4 regions of the Pantoea allii genome follow, and region 2 is predicted to be linked to each of the others. Evidence: predicted binding sites of a transcription regulator. Region 2 holds the regulator's gene; each other region holds the start of a gene.

Region 1 (4,214 bases), 540 kb from region 2:
CGTATGGTCATAATGATCGAGACTGTATTCGTGATCGCGCCGTCTGGGCAAAAAAACCTGAGGAATAGCGTCCGGGAAACTGGCATCAATCAGCTGAATTTCACTGCTGCTGGTGCTGTACAGCACGACCAGGATGAATTGTTTCGATGTGGTTTTATGGATGCTGAGGTGATAGGTATCGTCTTTTTCTTCGTAAACTAACCGATCGTCGCTCTGCGGCGTGCCCAACTCATGTTGCCAGAGCTGGTAAGGCAACAGGGTTTGCGGATGTTTACGTACGTAATAGAGCGTGCGCGAATCGCTGGCCCACGCGAAGCTGGAGGACGCATCGTTGAGCACCTCTGGATACCAACTGCCGTTATCCAGATTGCGAAAGCGGATACCGTACTGACGCCGGGAAAGGAAGTCTTCTGCCAGCGCCATTACCCGGTTATCCGGGCTGATGTGCAGCGCGCCCATGGTGTAAAAATCACTGTGCGACGCACGCTGATTCGCATCCAGCAGCAACGTCCACGCCTCGCTCTCCTCGCTGGCGGCTGGCTGTCGGTAATAGGCAGCGTATTCATTGCCGCTTTCATACCGGCTTTGATAGCGATAGCCATTTTTCACGTAAGGTACGGAGTGATCCTGCGGTGGCAGGCGGTCGATAATTTCATGCAGAATACGATGCTGTAAGGGCTGCTGTGAACCCATGATTTTTTGGCCGTAATTGTTCTCAGCGCGCAAATAGTCCAGTACGTCGCTGTCTTCACGTCTGTCATCACGCAACCAGTAATAATTATCAACGCGCGTCTCGCCATGCAACGAGAGTTCATAAGGTATTTTTTTTGCGCTCGGTGCTTTCATGTCATCCGTCCCGCTGAATGTAATGAACACTAAGCGTGGCACTAATGTAATCAGATGCCAAGTTAAGTACGAACATTGTTAATTAATTCAGGGCCATGTGGCGGCCCTGTTCGGGATTAGCTGGCTTTCTGCTGGAGGATATCTTGCTGAATGCCATCACGGACATCCTGTGGGATTTTTAACGCATCGCCCAGTGCCGATAGATAGCTGCGCTCCATAAAATGGTCCACATCAATGGCGGCACAGCTCAGAAAATAGAGTTCAAGCGCCTCTTCTTCATTTTTGACATCAGCGGCGAGCCACTCAGGGTCCAGCGGTCGCTGCATAGCCTGCTGGATGAGCGTTTCGGCATCCTGACCATAGCCTGCCTGATGGATATTTTGCTCAATCGCTGCGCGTTCCCGATCGTCGATATGACCATCACTTTTGGCGGCAAAGACCAGAGCGGTTACCAGACGTTCTGCCCGCTGATCCACAGGCGTTTGCCATTCGCCAAAGCCGGGGTCATTCTGATGGGTTTCCCGCACCCGTTGTTTATATTTGTTCCACAGCACAGCCCCTGCTGCTGCACCGCCGCCGATAATCAATGCTTTGCCGCCATAGCGGGTTAACAACTTCCGGGATGATTTGCTGGCCACCAGCATGCCCGCCAGCCCACCCAGTGCACCCGGAGCCAACATATCGCTCAATCCACCGCTGGATTTGCCATCGCTGCTTTTTGTAGCCAGTAGCGATTGAATCTGTTGCAGCCAGTTATTCATCGTTCACTCCCTTAACCATTCGGAAACATCATCATTACCAAAAAGATGTCAGGAAACGTCAGAGCAGGAAAAGTAGCGCAAACCCTGCCTCAAAAGCAGAAGGGGTGAGAACGCAAACGTTTTCGTATATACTGCGCGCGCATTTTGACTGCTTTGATTTTAGGTGGATTTATGACGACTCTCGGAACTGCGCTGCGCCCTGCCGCAACGCGCGTTATGCTGTTGGGCTCAGGTGAACTGGGCAAAGAAGTTGCGCTGGAATGTCAGCGTCTGGGTGTGGAAGTGATCGCAGTTGACCGCTATGCCGATGCGCCTGCTATGCATGTTGCCCATCGCAGCCATGTGATTAACATGCTGGATGGCGATGCACTGGCCGCCGTTATCGCGCAGGAAAAGCCTCACTTTGTCGTGCCCGAAATTGAAGCTATCGCGACCGATAAGCTTCTGGAGCTGGAGCAGCAAGGCCAGCACGTGGTGCCCACCGCACGCGCCGCGCGCCTGACCATGAACCGCGAGGGCATTCGTCGTCTGGCGGCAGAGGAGCTGGCGCTTCCTACCTCCAGCTACCGTTTTGCCGACAGTAAAGATAATTTTGTGTCTGCCGCCGCCGAGATAGGGTTTCCATGCATCGTTAAACCGGTGATGAGCTCTTCAGGTAAAGGTCAGAGCTTTATCCGGGATGCCAGCCAGTTGGAAAAAGCCTGGGACTATGCCCAACAAGGCGGCCGTGCGGGCGCAGGACGCGTTATCGTCGAAGGCGTGGTGAAGTTTGATTTTGAGATCACGTTGCTGACCATCAGTGCCGTTGACGGCATTCATTTTTGTGCACCCATTGGCCATCGTCAGGAAGACGGTGATTACCGTGAATCCTGGCAGCCTCAGCAGATGAGCGAACTGGCACTGCAACGTGCTCAGCATATCGCTGAAACCGTGGTAAAAGCCTTAGGTGGCTATGGATTGTTCGGCGTGGAGCTGTTTGTCTGTGGCGATGACGTGGTATTCAGTGAAGTCTCACCCCGGCCGCACGATACCGGTATGGTGACGCTGATATCACAGGACCTGTCTGAATTCGCCCTTCACGTTCGTGCTTTCCTTGGTCTGCCCATTGGTGCCATTCGTCAGTACGGCCCTTCTGCATCAGCCGTGATCCTGCCGCAGTTAACCAGCCAGAATGTGCAGTTCGTGAATGTGGAAGCCGCGCTGGGTGCAGGTTTACAGTTGCGCCTGTTTGGCAAACCGGACATCGAGGGCCAGCGCCGTTTAGGCGTCGCCCTGGCCTGTGCTGATACAACCGAAGAAGCCGTTGCGCGCGCGGTCGCCAGCGCGGCAGCAGTCAGCGTTCAGGGTTAATACCGTTTGCGGTGAGTCCAGGACTCACCGCACACTTTTGACTTGCTTTACTTCGCGCCAGCGACGGCGTCACGCGCCAGTTGGGTAATGCGTTGCCAGTCACCCGCTTCCAGTGCATCGTTGGGCACCAGCCAGGAGCCGCCGATGCAAAGCACGCTTTTCAGCGCCAGATAGTCACGGTAATTCGCTGGTGAGATACCGCCCGTCGGACAGAAACGGACCTGAGGGAAAGGCCCGCCGATAGCCTGCAGCGCTTTTACCCCGCCGTTGGCCTCCGCCGGGAAAAATTTGAATTCCCGCAAACCATAATCCATACCCGTCATTAATTCTGACACCGTGCTAATACCAGGAATCAGCGGGATCGGGCCTTCCACCGCAGCCTTGAGCAACGGCTCAGTAATACCCGGACTGATCACAAACTGAGCACCCGCGTCTGTGACTTCCTGCAGCTGTTGAGGGTTAAGCACGGTGCCGGCCCCTACAATGGCGTCAGGCACATGTTTGATAATGGCACGCAGTGCCTCCATCGCCACGGGGGTGCGTAACGTCACCTCAAGCACCTTGACGCCGCCTGCGACCAGCGCCTGCGCCATAGGAACCGCATGTTCCAGTTTATTAACCACAATTACCGGCACGACCGGTCCGGTTTTCAGAATCTGTTCGGCACTCGTTTTCCAGTTTTTCATCACATCCCCTGATGCATAACATTGGGAGCGGCACGCCGGAGAAAACACAGCGTCAGCCCTGTTAACAGCGCTACTACCATACAGGATTCACGGTTTATCCGTCTATTGCCGGTTGAGATTTTTAAAACGGCAGTTCATTTTTGAGAGTGAGTGCCAAAAAAAGCCCGCACGCGGCGGGCTGAGACATTTATTCAAATTCGTTCCAGGAACGACCATCACGGGTAATCATGGCGACGGAAGCAACCGGCCCCCACGTCCCTGCCTGATAAGGCTTGGATGAATCGCCATCTGCGGCCCATGCATCGATAATCGAATCCACATACGTCCAGGCGGCTTCCACTTCATCGCGACGCACAAACAGCGCCTGAATACCGCGCATGGATTCCAGCAACAGGCGCTCGTAGGCATCCGCCAGATGAGACTGATTGAAGGTTTCTGAGTAGCTCAGATCCAGCTTGGTGGTTTGCAGTTTATGTTTATGATCCAGGCCTGGCACTTTGTTCAGGATCTCGATATCAACACCTTCGTCAGGCTGCAAACGAATAGTGAGTTTATTCTGTGGTAACTGAGA
Region 2 (4,214 bases):
GCCGAGCGCCGTTAAAACGGTTAAGCAGCGCGCGGCAGCCAAAACCACCGATTAAAAAGGCAATCGTCTGTGGGATGTAACTTAAGCCAATATCGGCGGGCGACAGGCCAATATCCGCCAGGATAAACGGCGATCCGGTCAGCCAGGCAAAAAAACTGGCGGAACAGGCTGAATAGATCAGCACGTTGCCGCTATAGGCGCGTGAACGCAGCAGCGTGATAAACCCGGGCTGTGAGGGTGTTGAACGGCTTGTTTTTTGCACCGAAGGCAGGCGCAGCGTAATTATAATCAGGGCTGCCGCGATAAAGGTCAGCACAACGAAAATCGAACGCCAGTGAAAATGACCAATCAGCCAGGCACCCAGCAAAGGGGCCAACGCAGGAGACAGCGCGACCAGCGGCATAATGGTGGCAAAGACTTTATTGGCACGGGACGGAGGATAGCGATCGACCACCAGTGCCTGCCAACTGACGGCGGCCGCGCAGACGCCGATGGCCTGGATAAAGCGCAGCACCAGCATCAGCACCACATCCTCCACCCACAGCATCCCTGCGCAACCCAGGGCAAACAAGCTCAGACCGGCAAGCAATACCGGCTTACGCCCAATACGGTCAGACAGCGGGCCCCATACCAGTTGACCGCAGGCAAAACCCGCCAGAAACAGGCTCATGCTGGCGCTGATCATACCCGCTGAGGTGTTGAAACTTTGCTGCATAGCCCCGAAGGCAGGCAGATACATGTCGGTCGCCAGAAAGCCCAGCATACTGAGCACGGCAAGATAGGGAATGAATCCTTTTGAAGCTGACATCTGATTCTCTTTTTTGCAGGATAAACGCGGGGAGTGTAAAAGCTGTACTTCATGCTGTGAAACGGTAAAATTTGCCTGTTGCTGTTAAAAAATTTGAAGGCAGAATATGTGGTCTGAATATGCGCTTGAAGTGGTCGATGCTGTCGCGCGCGGTGGCAGTTTCAGTGCCGCCGCACAGGAGTTGCACCGTGTGCCTTCTGCTATCAGCTATACCGTCCGTCAGCTTGAAACCTGGCTGGCCGTGCCGCTGTTTGAACGTCAGCACCGTGAGGTGGTTTTAACCCCTGCGGGAGAACATTTTGTGCGCGAAGGGCGCAGCGTCATCAAAAAAATGGATGCCACCCGGCGACAGTGTCAGCAGTTAGCCAATGGCTGGCGTGGTCAGATAGGCATAGCCGTGGACTGTATTGTCAAACCGCAGCGGACCCGGCAATTTGTCAGGGATTTCTATCGCCACTTTCCCGATATGGAGCTGCACATCAGTTATGAAGTGTTTAACGGTGTCTGGGATGCGTTGGCAGACGGACGGGTTGATGTGGCGATAGGGGCAACGCAGGCTATTCCGGTGGGCGGTCGGTTTGCGTTTCGCGATATGGGCACCCTGAACTGGCGCTGTATTGTCGCGCGACAGCATCCGTTAACCCAGGTGAGCAGACTGGATGATGATGCGTTGCGCAACTGGCCGTCGCTGGTGCTGGAAGACACCTCGCGTGCTTTACCGCGCCGCATGACCTGGGCGCTGGATAATCAACGTCGGCTGGTGGTGCCTGAATGGCAGACCGGGCTGGACTGCGTCCGTGCCGGACTCTGCGTGGCGATGGTGCCCGGGCATTTAGCCCGTCCGCTGCTGGATAGCGGCGAGGTGAGCGAACTTGCCTTGCCTCAGGCTTTTCCTGAAAGCCCTTGCTGCGTCAGCTGGGCGGAAGATCGCGCATCACCGGCATTGGGCTGGCTTCTCAATTACCTGGGTGATGCGCAAACGCTAAATCAGGAGTGGTTAAGCGAGGATTAACGACGGTAATCGCGGTAAGGGCCATAGCCCACAGAGCGTCGCTCAATCAGCGTCGGGTGGACTTCGATAGTTTGTGACTCTTCGCGCTTGCTGGTGATGCGGTCCAGCAGCATCTCCAGCGCTTTCTCGCCTAACTGCGCTTTGGGCTGATGTACGGTTGTCAGTGCGGGCGTGAAGTAGCGCGCATTGCGCACGTTGTCGTAACCAATCACCGAAATATCCTGGGGAACGCGCAGGCCCATTTCATCTGCCGCACAGATAGCGCCCATGGCCATAATATCGCCTCCGCAGAAGACGGCACTGGGCCGTTGTTTTTGCGACAGGATTTGCTGCATAGCCTGATAACCGGATTCTGGTTCAAAGTCACCCTGCACAATCCATTCTGAGCGGGGCTGAATACCAGCTTCTTCCAGCGCCTTAAGGAAACCCGCATGACGACCGCCGCCGGTATTACGCTCCATCTGCCCCGGAATCGCGCCAATGTCACGATGCCCGCGCTCAATCAAATAGCGACCGGCCAGGTAGCCGCCCTGAAAAGCGTTATCCAGTACGGTATCGGTAAAGTCGGCACGTGATTCGCCCCAGTCCATGACCACCATAGGAATATTGCGGTTGGCTTCCAGCATTTGCAGCAAATCATCCGGATACTCCGAACACATCACCAGCAGCCCATCAACGCGTTTTTGCGCCATCATCGACAGATAGGCGCGCTGTTTTTGCAGGTCGTTATGCGCGTTACCCAGAATCAGGGTATAGCCTTTTTCAAAGCAGTGATTCTCAACGGCTTCGATAATTTCGGCGAAGTAGGGCGCTTCGCTGGACGTCGCTAACAAGCCCAGCGTTTTGGTGTGATTCACCTTCAGGCTGCGTGCCACGGCGCTTGGCGAATAATGTAATTCCCGAATCGCTTCCCATACTGCTTCGCGAGTATTTTCCGCAACAAAGCGGGTTTTATTAATCACGTGAGAAACGGTTGTGGTGGATACACCTGCGCGTTTCGCCACATCTTTAATTGTTGCCATGAAAATCAAACTCCCGGGCTTACCTAACATGTTGATAAGCATGTTGTTAAACGTTTGCGTCAGCGGACGGTTATTTCTGCAAAAAAAGCGTTTTTCTGGCCGGTAATGGGATATCGGGGCAGGAAATAACGTCTGAAAAAAGTGCTGGTGCAACCGATGTTGCGCGCTGTTGCGCAACAAAGGGGGGATTCTAACAAGGCTGCACGGATAAAACGAGATTTTTACCCGCGCGTATGGGAAAATCCCTTAACCCTACAAAAAGCATGGCTAAGGAGTTGTGATGAGTACCGATTTGAAACTGTCATTAATGACAACGGCAGCAGCACTGTTGATGATTATCGCGTTTAGCTTTACCGCTATTCTGAACTAATAAAAAAGCCGGGAAGGTTTCCCTTTCCCGGCTTTTTAAATAATGACGTTTAGCGAACGGTTTTTGGCGTCATAACCCGACGCGCACCAATGTAGTGGCGCTGCCAATAATCTTCGCTTAACGCACTGATTTGAATATCTTTACCGGTACGCGGTGACTGAATAAATTTACCGTTGCCCAGGTAAACCCCAACGTGATCGGCGGTGCCTCGTCCATTAATGCGGAAGAACACCAGATCGCCTTTCTCCAGCGCTTCACGATTCACCGGCGCAGCATCACGCAGATGGTACATTTCGTTAGCGGTACGTGGGATTTTAAACTTCACGACATCTTTGTACGCGTACCAGACCAGGCCGCTGCAATCAAAACCGGTATGGGGTGATTTACCGCCCCACTGATAGCGCTTACCCAGTTGGCCCATCAGCTTCGCCATCGCGGTTTCACGCGCTTTTTGATAACGCTGGCGGTGTGCACTGCTCATTTTGATGGTGCCGGTTTCTTTGCTGTCGGCACTGGCCACTTTCACCGCACGTTGATGACCGTAACGTTTTTTACTGGTGGCGTTGGCCGCGACTTTCTTCGTTAGCGCCTTACGTGAACTCGCTGTTTTGGTGAGGGTTTTATGAGAGTGAACCGTGTGAGTGGCATTTTTACTGGTTTTAAGTGTTTTACTGGCTTTTTGCACTGTAGAGGGACGGCTCTTTTTCGCCGAGGCTTTAACCGTGCGTCGTTTGCGCCGCTCATCTTCGCGCGCACTTTTTTTCTCTACCTTATGCAAGCTGGCCTTAACCGGCGCCTGCGGTGATGCCGCGGCGACATTAAAGAACAGTTGCGCAAAAGCCAGAATAAGAAGCGTAATAATTGAACGCATAGTCCGTTTACTGGTTAAGCTGTCAGATCCAACAGGTGTCTGACAAGGGTAAGAAAAATCTGATCAAGGATCAGTGCCGAAGACATTCTAGTCCAGTTTTTTTTAAAACAGTAAGTCCTTTTTTTATTAAT
Region 3 (4,214 bases), 350 kb from region 2:
GTTGTGCGGCATATAGTTAGCCATGATGCGATGAATATATTGTTGCCGCTGCATGTACGGGATCGCCGACTGCAGTGCCTCAAACATCATGCCCTGCCCCTGCCACTTCTCACCGAGAGAATAGCCGAGATAGCAGGCATGAAACGCCCCACGCAGGACATTGCTAAAGTTCGCCACGCCGCGGACTTCCGTTTCGTTGCTGTCCATCAAAACAAAGTAGAAAGCTGAACCCTGTTTGTGCATCTCTGCAATCAGGCCCAGCCGGGCCTGCCAGCCAGACGGATAGCAGTGGCTGTCATCACGTACCGGTTCCCAGGGCCTGAGAAAATCGCGATTTTCAGCATAGTAGTCCGCTAATCGCCACGCATCGCGTTCGTGAACCAGTCTTACCACCAGCCGCTCGGTTGTGAGTCGCACCCTCAGCGCGGCAGAACGATAGCCAAACATCATCTCTCCTGAAATCCATGGCGGGAAGGAAATGCCAGTCTTTGATAACATTCACTATAACCGTCGCCAGGTCTGCGGTAAAACGTTACACACACAATGGCCGCCGGGCTGTTTGTTTATCATCCGACACGCTGACCGAGTAGGTGATCGGAATGGTTTTACGCTGACCGGTATGATAAAGGCCGCGTCTGATGTCGCCGTGGTTTTCATCCCTTCCTTGCTTCGCCTTGACAGCATCAGCCCCTGACAAAGCCGCCTGACTTGCGCCAGAAGGCGCATTTACCGGACAAGCTCAGGCCGTGCATTTATGCCTGTGGGACCTCCAGCGCCCTGGCTGAAAGGCACATACGGCAACGCCATCTCAGCCCATTCCTGATGACAGACTGCCTGCATTCAGGCAGGCTATGGCGTGATCTACTTTTTCATTTAAATGAGGGAAATATGAAGAAGGCTTTTTACGGGCTGATTGCCCTGTTTTTAGCGGTATTGCTGAGCGGCTGTAATCAGTTAACCCAATACACCATCAGCGAACAGGAAGTGAATCAGGCACTGCAAAAACACAATAACTTCGAAAAAGACATTGGTGTGTCGGGACTGGTTAATGCCCATATCGTGCTGAATAACCTCACCAGTCAGATTGGTCGTGAGGAGCCGGGTAAGGTCACGTTATCGGGTAATGCCAAGATCAATGTGTCCTCGCTGTTTGGCCCACAGCAGGCCGATATGCAACTCAAGATGCGCGCCCAACCTGTGTTCGATCAACAGCAAGGTGCCGTCTACCTGCGTGATATGGAAATCGTGGATGCGCAGGTTCAGCCAGACAAGATGGCTTCTATCATGAAAACGCTGACGCCCTACCTGAATCAGTCGCTAAAAAGCTATTTTGACCAGCAGCCTGCGTATGTGCTGAGCGCCGACCGCAGTAAAGCTGAATCGCTGGCGAAAAAATTTGCTAAAGGTCTGGAAGTTAAACCTGGCGAACTGGTGATTCCGTTCACCGATTAATGCTTTATCGATGTCGTTATCCCGCTTCAATTCCGCGCTTTTCGGCGCGGATTTTTTTTGAGATGCAAAAACAGGTGCAAACGGTTGCCTGAGTCCTTATGCTTATAACCCGGCCCAAACACGCCATTCGTTTATCCTTCATGCCGGAGCCGTATTAATGACCGCACAACCTCAGCAACTTACTATCCGCCGCCCAGATGACTGGCATATCCATCTTCGTGATGACGATATGCTTAAAACCGTGCTGCCTTATACCAGCGCGGTCAATGGTCGTGCCATCGTCATGCCTAACCTGGTTCCGCCGGTGATAAGCGTCGCAGCGGGCGAAGCTTATCGCGATCGCATTCTGGCCGCTTTGCCTGATGGTCATGCTTTTACGCCGCTGATGACCTGCTATATTACTGACTCGTTAGATCCTGAAGAACTGACACGCGGCTTCCGTTCCGGGTTGTTCACTGCAGCCAAGCTCTATCCTGCTCATGCGACCACCAATTCCAGTCATGGCGTCACCAATATTCAGTCAATTACCTCGGTGCTGGAGCGGATGCAAACGCTGGGCATGCCGCTGTTGGTGCACGGTGAAGTCACCGACGCGCATATTGATATCTTTGATCGCGAAGCCCGCTTTATTGAAACGGTAATGGAGCCGCTGCGTCAGCAATTTCCTGCGCTGAAAGTCGTGATGGAGCACATTACCACTAAAGACGCGGCGGAATATGTGGAAAGCGCCAATGAAAATCTGGCCGCCACCATTACCCCTCAGCACCTGATGTTCAATCGTAACCATATGCTGGTCGGCGGGATTCGTCCTCATCTTTACTGCCTGCCGATCCTGAAGCGCAATACACATCAGCAGGCTCTGCGTAAGGTGGTAGCCAGCGGTCATCCACGCGTCTTCCTGGGGACCGACACGGCACCGCACTTAAGTCATCTGAAAGAGAGCAGTTGCGGCTGTGCAGGCGTCTTTAATGCGCCAACCTCCCTGCCCGCTTATGCGACGGTATTTGAAGAGCTCGATGCCCTGCAGCATTTTGAAGCGTTCTGTTCTGAGAATGGTCCACGCTTCTATGGCCTGCCGCTTAATCAGGACCAGATCACGCTGGTGCGTGAGCCGTGGACAGTGGCAGAAACCATTGAGATGGATTCACATCAGCTGGTGCCTTTCCTTGCCGGTGAAACGCTGAACTGGCGCGTAAAATAATTTCACTTGCCTCCCGATTAATAATACTGTAGTTATATACAGTATCTTATACGGAGGCTTTTATGCGTGTTGAAATTACCGTTGCCAAGACCCAACCTCTTCCCGCTGGCGCGATGGAAGCCCTGAGCCAGGAGCTGTCGCGCCGCATTGATGAACACTTTCCGCAATTCACGAACCACGTCAAGGTGCGTTACGCCACGGCTAACCAGTTAAGCGTTCTGGGTGGTGATAAAGATACGCGTGATCAAATCAGCGAAATCCTGCAACAAACATGGGAAAGCGCTGACGACTGGTTTATTACCGATTAACCGCTACTGTGCTGTTTTTTGCCGGGTTTCGCCACCCGGTTTTTTTATCTTCATTTAAAGTCTGACTAACCGCTCGCCCCATCTGGACTCCGAATGATCAATGCCCTATGCTGGCGCTGATCATGCATAAAAGGAGTTGCATCCCATGACTACAGACAAACCAGAAGAAGCGATGACCTTTGGCGAGCTGTTAACGCTTATCGGTGAACAGCAGCGTCGTTTAACGGTGCTGGAAAATGCATTCTCCAGCCTGATTTTCTGTCTTGATGACCGGGCCAGTCAGTTACTGGTGCATAATCTTTCTCTTGAAGCGCAAAATCAAAACCATGATGAGCAGCTGCAGCAGCAGTTTGCCCGCCTGGCAGAGACGTTACAAAAGCGCAGCGGCACGACAGGCGCTGAAACCTCGCTTATCTGACGTGGTGTCAACGAGGGATAATAAGCCATTTTTATTGTTCAATTAGGGCGATTACTGCCCCAGCATTCAGGTATTATATCTTCTCAGCCTTACCGTTTTAGAAACAAATATTCTGCTTTCAGGCGTTCCGTGATACGTTTAATCAGTAAATCGCTATTTTGCTGTTATAATTGTTTCGCAGTGGAAATTAAAAAGCCGCATTGAACCTCATCATGCACTTCGTTTAACGAGTAATAAGGAGGTTATAATGGACAGTCGCAAAGATGTAATTCAGACCCATCCACTGGTGGGCTGGGATATTAGTACTGTTGACAGCTATGATGCGATGATGATCCGTCTGCACTCCCTTTCGTCGCAAGATCAAACTGAAGAAGACGCAGACGTTGGCCCTACCTACTGGCTGACGACTGATGTAGCAAAGCAGTTCATCTCCATTCTTGAAGCGGGTATCGCTAAGATTGAATCTGCCGAGCAGATAGAACGACTACTAAAGAAGCATTAATACTGCTGCATCAGCAAGGCACCCTCCAGGGTGCCTTTTTTATTGGCCTTTCTGGTATGCTGTTGATTATGTAACCCTTTCAGGAGTTCCATTTTCATGATTTACGATCTTATTGTGGTCGGTAGCGGTTCCGTTGGCGCAGCCGCAGGCTATTACGCCACACAAGCGGGCCTCTCCGTGCTGATGATTGACAGCGCACATCCGCCCCATACTCAAGGCGCTCACCACGGCGAAAGCCGCCTCATCCGTCATGCTTACGGAGAAGGCGAACGCTATGTCCCTTTGGTTTTGCGGGCACAAGCATTATGGGATGCGCTGGAACAGCAGGCTGGC
Region 4 (4,214 bases), 1.7 Mb from region 2:
TCCGCCTGAACAGCAAGATGCGCTGAACGCGGCAGCAGAAGATCTCAATCAACGGTTGCAAGATTTAAAAGTTCGCACTAGAGTCACAAATACAGAGCAACTGGTGTTCATTGCCGCGTTAAACATTTGCCATGAACTGGCACAAGAGAAAGGTAAGACGCGTGACTATGCTGCTAATATGGAACAACGAATCCGTATGCTACAGCAGACAATTGAACAGGCATTAGTTGAGCAAGGTCGCATAACCGATCGCGAGGATGCGAAGTTCGAATAACACTTCATGGTCGCTGTGCTACACTGACGGTGAAGTAAATTTTCTCTGAGATGTTTGCAAGTGGGCCAGTCCCCTGAGCCGATATTTCATACCAACAGAATGTGACGCTCCGCAACCTGTGAGCATGCTCGGTCCGTCCGAGAAGCCTGATGGTTGCGACGGCATGTTCACCTTGAACCAAGGGTTCAAGGGTTACAGCCTACGGCGGCATCTCGGAGATCTCCTTTCTGGTAGTACTGCTTTATCTCCCACCAGGCATGATATAATGCGTCGCTCAAACGACCTTGTCTGGGGGAAACCATGTCAGAACCCTCTTTGCTACCGCGACAGGACATCCGTCAGCATGTTCGTCATTTACGTCGCGCACTCAGCCCCGAACAGCAACACGCTGCAGCCGATCAGCTTGCGGAACACGCGATTAACGTTGCGCCGATTGCCGACGCCAGCAACATAGCGCTGTTTTTGTCTGTCGATGGCGAAATCAATACGCGACCACTTATCGCGAAGCTGTGGCAGCAAAACAAACGGGTTTATCTGCCGGTTCTGCATCCCTTTGCTGCCGGTCATTTGCTTTTTCTTCGCTATACGCCGGAAACACAGTTAATCCAAAATAAGCTGCGCATTCCCGAACCTCCGCTCGATATCCGCCATCTGGTTACACTTGATAAACTGGACGTAATGATGGTGCCGCTGGTGGCATTTGACCGCACCGGGCAGCGTTTAGGCATGGGCGGCGGTTTCTATGACCGCACCTTACAGAACTGGAAACAGCACGCGTTCCGACCGATTGGGGTTGCCCACGATTGTCAGTTGGTTGATGTGCTGCCTGCTGCGGCCTGGGATATCCCCCTGCCCGCGGTACTGACGCCGTCTAAACTCTGGCTATGGGATGAATAAACCCAGGCACGCTCGTGCGCCTGGGTTTATGACAGCGATGGATTAGTAAAGCAGACGGGCGCGGATAGTACCCGGAATAGCCTTCATGAGCTGCAGGGCTTTCTCAGCCAGTTCATGCTCGGCGTCAACGTCAATCACCACATAACCCATCATCGGCGAGGTTTGCAGGTACTGAGCGGCAATATTGATGCCCTGCTCAGCAAAGATCTGGTTGATCGCGGTGAGGACGCCTGGGCGGTTCTCATGTATATGCAGCAGACGACTGGCGCTCACGCCGTGCATCGGCAATGAAACTTCAGGGAAGTTAACGGCGGACAGCGTTGAACCGTTATCCGAGTATTTAGCCAGCTTACCTGCGACTTCAATACCAATATTTTCCTGCGCTTCTTCGGTAGATCCACCGATATGCGGCGTCAGGATAACGTTGTCGAATTCGCTCAGTGGTGAAATGAACGGATCGCTGTTGGTCGCAGGCTCGACCGGGAATACGTCAATAGCGGCTCCGCCAACCTGCTTACTTGCCAGCGCGTCACACAACGCCGGAATATCCACTACGGTGCCGCGTGAGGCGTTTATCAGCAACGTGCCGGGTTTCATCTGCGCCAGTTCATTGGCAGAGATCATATTTTGCGTGGAGGCGGTTTCAGGTACATGCAGGCTGACGACATCGCTCATGTTCAGCAGTTGCGTCAGGCTACGAACCTGTGAAGCGTTGCCGAGCGGCAGTTTGTTTTCAATATCGTAGAAATAAACGTGCATGCCCAGGCTCTCAGCCAGCACGCCCAGTTGCATACCGATATGACCATAGCCAATAATGCCGAGCTTTTTACCGCGCGCTTCAAATGAGCCCTTGGCAATTTTATTCCAGACGCCGCGGTGCGCCTTCGCATTCGCTTCCGGTACACCACGCAGCATCAGCAGCATTTCGCCAATAACCAGTTCGGCAACAGAGCGCGTATTGGAGAAAGGCGCATTAAACACCGGGATACCGCGCTTAGCGGCCGCATTTAAATCAACCTGGTTCGTTCCGATGCAGAAACAGCCCACAGCCACCAGTTTTTCTGCAGCGGCAAAAATCTCTTCGGTCAGTTGGGAACGGGAACGGATACCGATAAAATGCGCATCGCGAGCGGACGCTTTCAACGCCTCGGCATCCAGTGCGCCTTTGTGGAATTCAATATTGGTGTAACCTGCAGCACGGAGGTTTTCCAGCGCACTCTGATGGACACCTTCCACCAGCAGGAACTTAATTTTGTCTTTTTCCAGTGATACCTTTGCCATTTCCCAACCCTATTCAGAATTCAACGAGGACTGAACGCCGCCAGCCGTCTGTCAAAATATCAAAAAAATCGCCTGCGGCAATACAAACGATTGCCTGCCCGTCAGCATGGCCGGGCTCAGAGGGCGCACTTTGCCAGACAAAATCATGGGTTGGCCGCATCGGAAAGAACGAACCCGCTGCCGATGACGGTTATGTGACATAAGTCACCAAATTTTGACCTGGTAAGAAAAGTTTTTTAAATCAAAAAAAAGCGGGCGCCGTTCAGCGCCAGGCGCATTATTTTTTGAGAGTTTTGACGCCGTCCGGCCCACCAATCAGTGCAACGTCTGCGCCGCGCGTCGCAAACAGCCCAACGGTGACCACACCGGGCAAGGCGTTGATGGTTTTTTCCAGCTCAATGGGATTGAGAATACGCAGATTGTGCACATCAAGAATGATATTGCCGTTGTCGGTCACTACATTCTGACGATATTCAGGTAAGCCCCCCAACTTCACCAGTTCACGCGCAACATAACTGCGCGCCATCGGGATGACTTCAACCGGTAGCGGAAAGCGTCCAAGCACATCCACTTCTTTGGATGCATCGGCGATGCAGATAAACTTTTTGGCCACTGCAGCGACGATTTTCTCACGCGTCAGCGCAGCGCCACCGCCTTTAATCATCTGCATTTGTGGGTTAATTTCATCGGCACCATCGACATAAATGGCCAGGTCATCGATTTCGTTCAAATCAAACACCTGAATGCCCAGGCTTTTCAGCTTTTGCGTTGAGGCTTCGGAACTGGAAACGGCACCTTCAATCTGATGTTTAATGCTTGCGAGCGCATCAATAAAGTGGGCGGCAGTAGAACCTGTTCCAACACCGACGATTGTCCCGGGCTGGACATAATCAAGTGCAGCCCAACCAACAGCTTTTTTCAGTTCATCCTGGGTCATGATATGTTTAGAACCTGTGCGATAAGGAATTGCGCGTAGTATAAAGCAAGGCTTGCTGAAAATGCTCGGATGCATTGGGCGGATTTAATGCTTTGGAAGCCAGCCCACAAAAATTTCCCCGACATTGCCGTTGGCACTTTTGTGGCATAGTGACGTCCATCCTGAAGGAGAGAGAAAAATAATGAAACGCCCTGACTACAGAACGCTTCAGGCGCTGGACGCAGTGATACGTGAACGCGGCTTCGAACGTGCCGCGCAAAAGCTGTGCATTACGCAATCTGCCGTATCGCAGCGCATTAAACAGCTGGAAAACCTGTTTGGTCAGCCGCTGTTAGTTCGCACCGTGCCGCCTCGCCCTACCGAGCAAGGTCAAAAACTGCTTGCGCTGCTGCACCAGGTTGAGTTGCTGGAGGAAGAGTGGCTGGGCGATGAAATCAGCGGGACAACGCCGCTGCTGCTGTCGCTGGCGGTGAACGCCGACAGCCTGGCAACCTGGCTGTTGCCCGCATTAAAAGACGTACTGGCCGATTCGCCGGTGCGCCTGAACCTTCAGGTTGAGGATGAAACCCGCACTCAGGAACGCCTGAGACGAGGCGAAGTGGTTGGCGCAGTGAGTATCCAGCCCCAGCCGCTGCCCAGCTGTCTGGTGGATCAACTGGGTGCCCTGGATTATTTGTTTGTGGCCTCAAAGGATTTCGCAGATCGCTTTTTCCCCAACGGCGTAACGCGTTCCGCCCTGCTTAAAGCGCCAGCGGTGGCCTTTGATCATCTGGATGATATGCATCAGGCCTTCTTGCAGCAGAACTTTGATTTATCTCCGGGCAG

The links. The regulator PurR, encoded in region 2, represses purine synthesis genes. The targets are predictions, from matches to a motif close to CANGCAAACGTTTGCNTG.
Region 1: the regulator PurR is predicted to act here: its motif matches at 1,717-1,734, upstream of purT (formate-dependent phosphoribosylglycinamide formyltransferase).
Region 3: the regulator PurR is predicted to act here: its motif matches at 1,526-1,543, upstream of pyrC (dihydroorotase).
Region 4: the regulator PurR is predicted to act here: its motif matches at 2,532-2,549, upstream of serA (phosphoglycerate dehydrogenase).

What each region holds. Positions count from the first base shown of each region.
Region 1 is NZ_CP125958.1:2,113,829-2,118,042, reverse strand. It holds gene QNH99_RS10015 (prolyl oligopeptidase family serine peptidase) at 1-846, opposite strand, end outside; gene QNH99_RS10010 (tellurite resistance TerB family protein) at 963-1,607, opposite strand; gene purT (formate-dependent phosphoribosylglycinamide formyltransferase) at 1,779-2,957, shown strand; gene QNH99_RS10000 (bifunctional 4-hydroxy-2-oxoglutarate aldolase/2-dehydro-3-deoxy-phosphogluconate aldolase) at 3,005-3,643, opposite strand; gene zwf (glucose-6-phosphate dehydrogenase) at 3,831-4,214, opposite strand, start outside.
Region 2 is NZ_CP125958.1:2,656,294-2,660,507, reverse strand. It holds gene punC (purine nucleoside transporter PunC) at 1-808, opposite strand, end outside; gene punR (DNA-binding transcriptional activator PunR) at 915-1,820, shown strand; gene purR (HTH-type transcriptional repressor PurR) at 1,817-2,842, opposite strand; gene QNH99_RS12535 (YnhF family membrane protein) at 3,123-3,212, shown strand; gene QNH99_RS12530 (C40 family peptidase) at 3,262-4,083, opposite strand.
Region 3 is NZ_CP125958.1:3,005,016-3,009,229, forward strand. It holds gene rimJ (ribosomal protein S5-alanine N-acetyltransferase) at 1-447, opposite strand, end outside; gene QNH99_RS14210 (lipoprotein) at 889-1,452, shown strand; gene pyrC (dihydroorotase) at 1,610-2,653, shown strand; gene dinI (DNA damage-inducible protein I) at 2,716-2,961, shown strand; gene QNH99_RS14225 (hypothetical protein) at 3,107-3,379, shown strand; gene bssS (biofilm formation regulator BssS) at 3,627-3,881, shown strand; gene solA (N-methyl-L-tryptophan oxidase) at 3,978-4,214, shown strand, end outside.
Region 4 is NZ_CP125958.1:950,875-955,088, reverse strand. It holds gene zapA (cell division protein ZapA) at 1-274, shown strand, start outside; RNA gene ssrS (6S RNA) at 314-497, shown strand; gene QNH99_RS04695 (5-formyltetrahydrofolate cyclo-ligase) at 575-1,171, shown strand; gene serA (phosphoglycerate dehydrogenase) at 1,214-2,452, opposite strand; gene rpiA (ribose-5-phosphate isomerase RpiA) at 2,730-3,389, opposite strand; gene QNH99_RS04680 (LysR family transcriptional regulator ArgP) at 3,571-4,214, shown strand, end outside.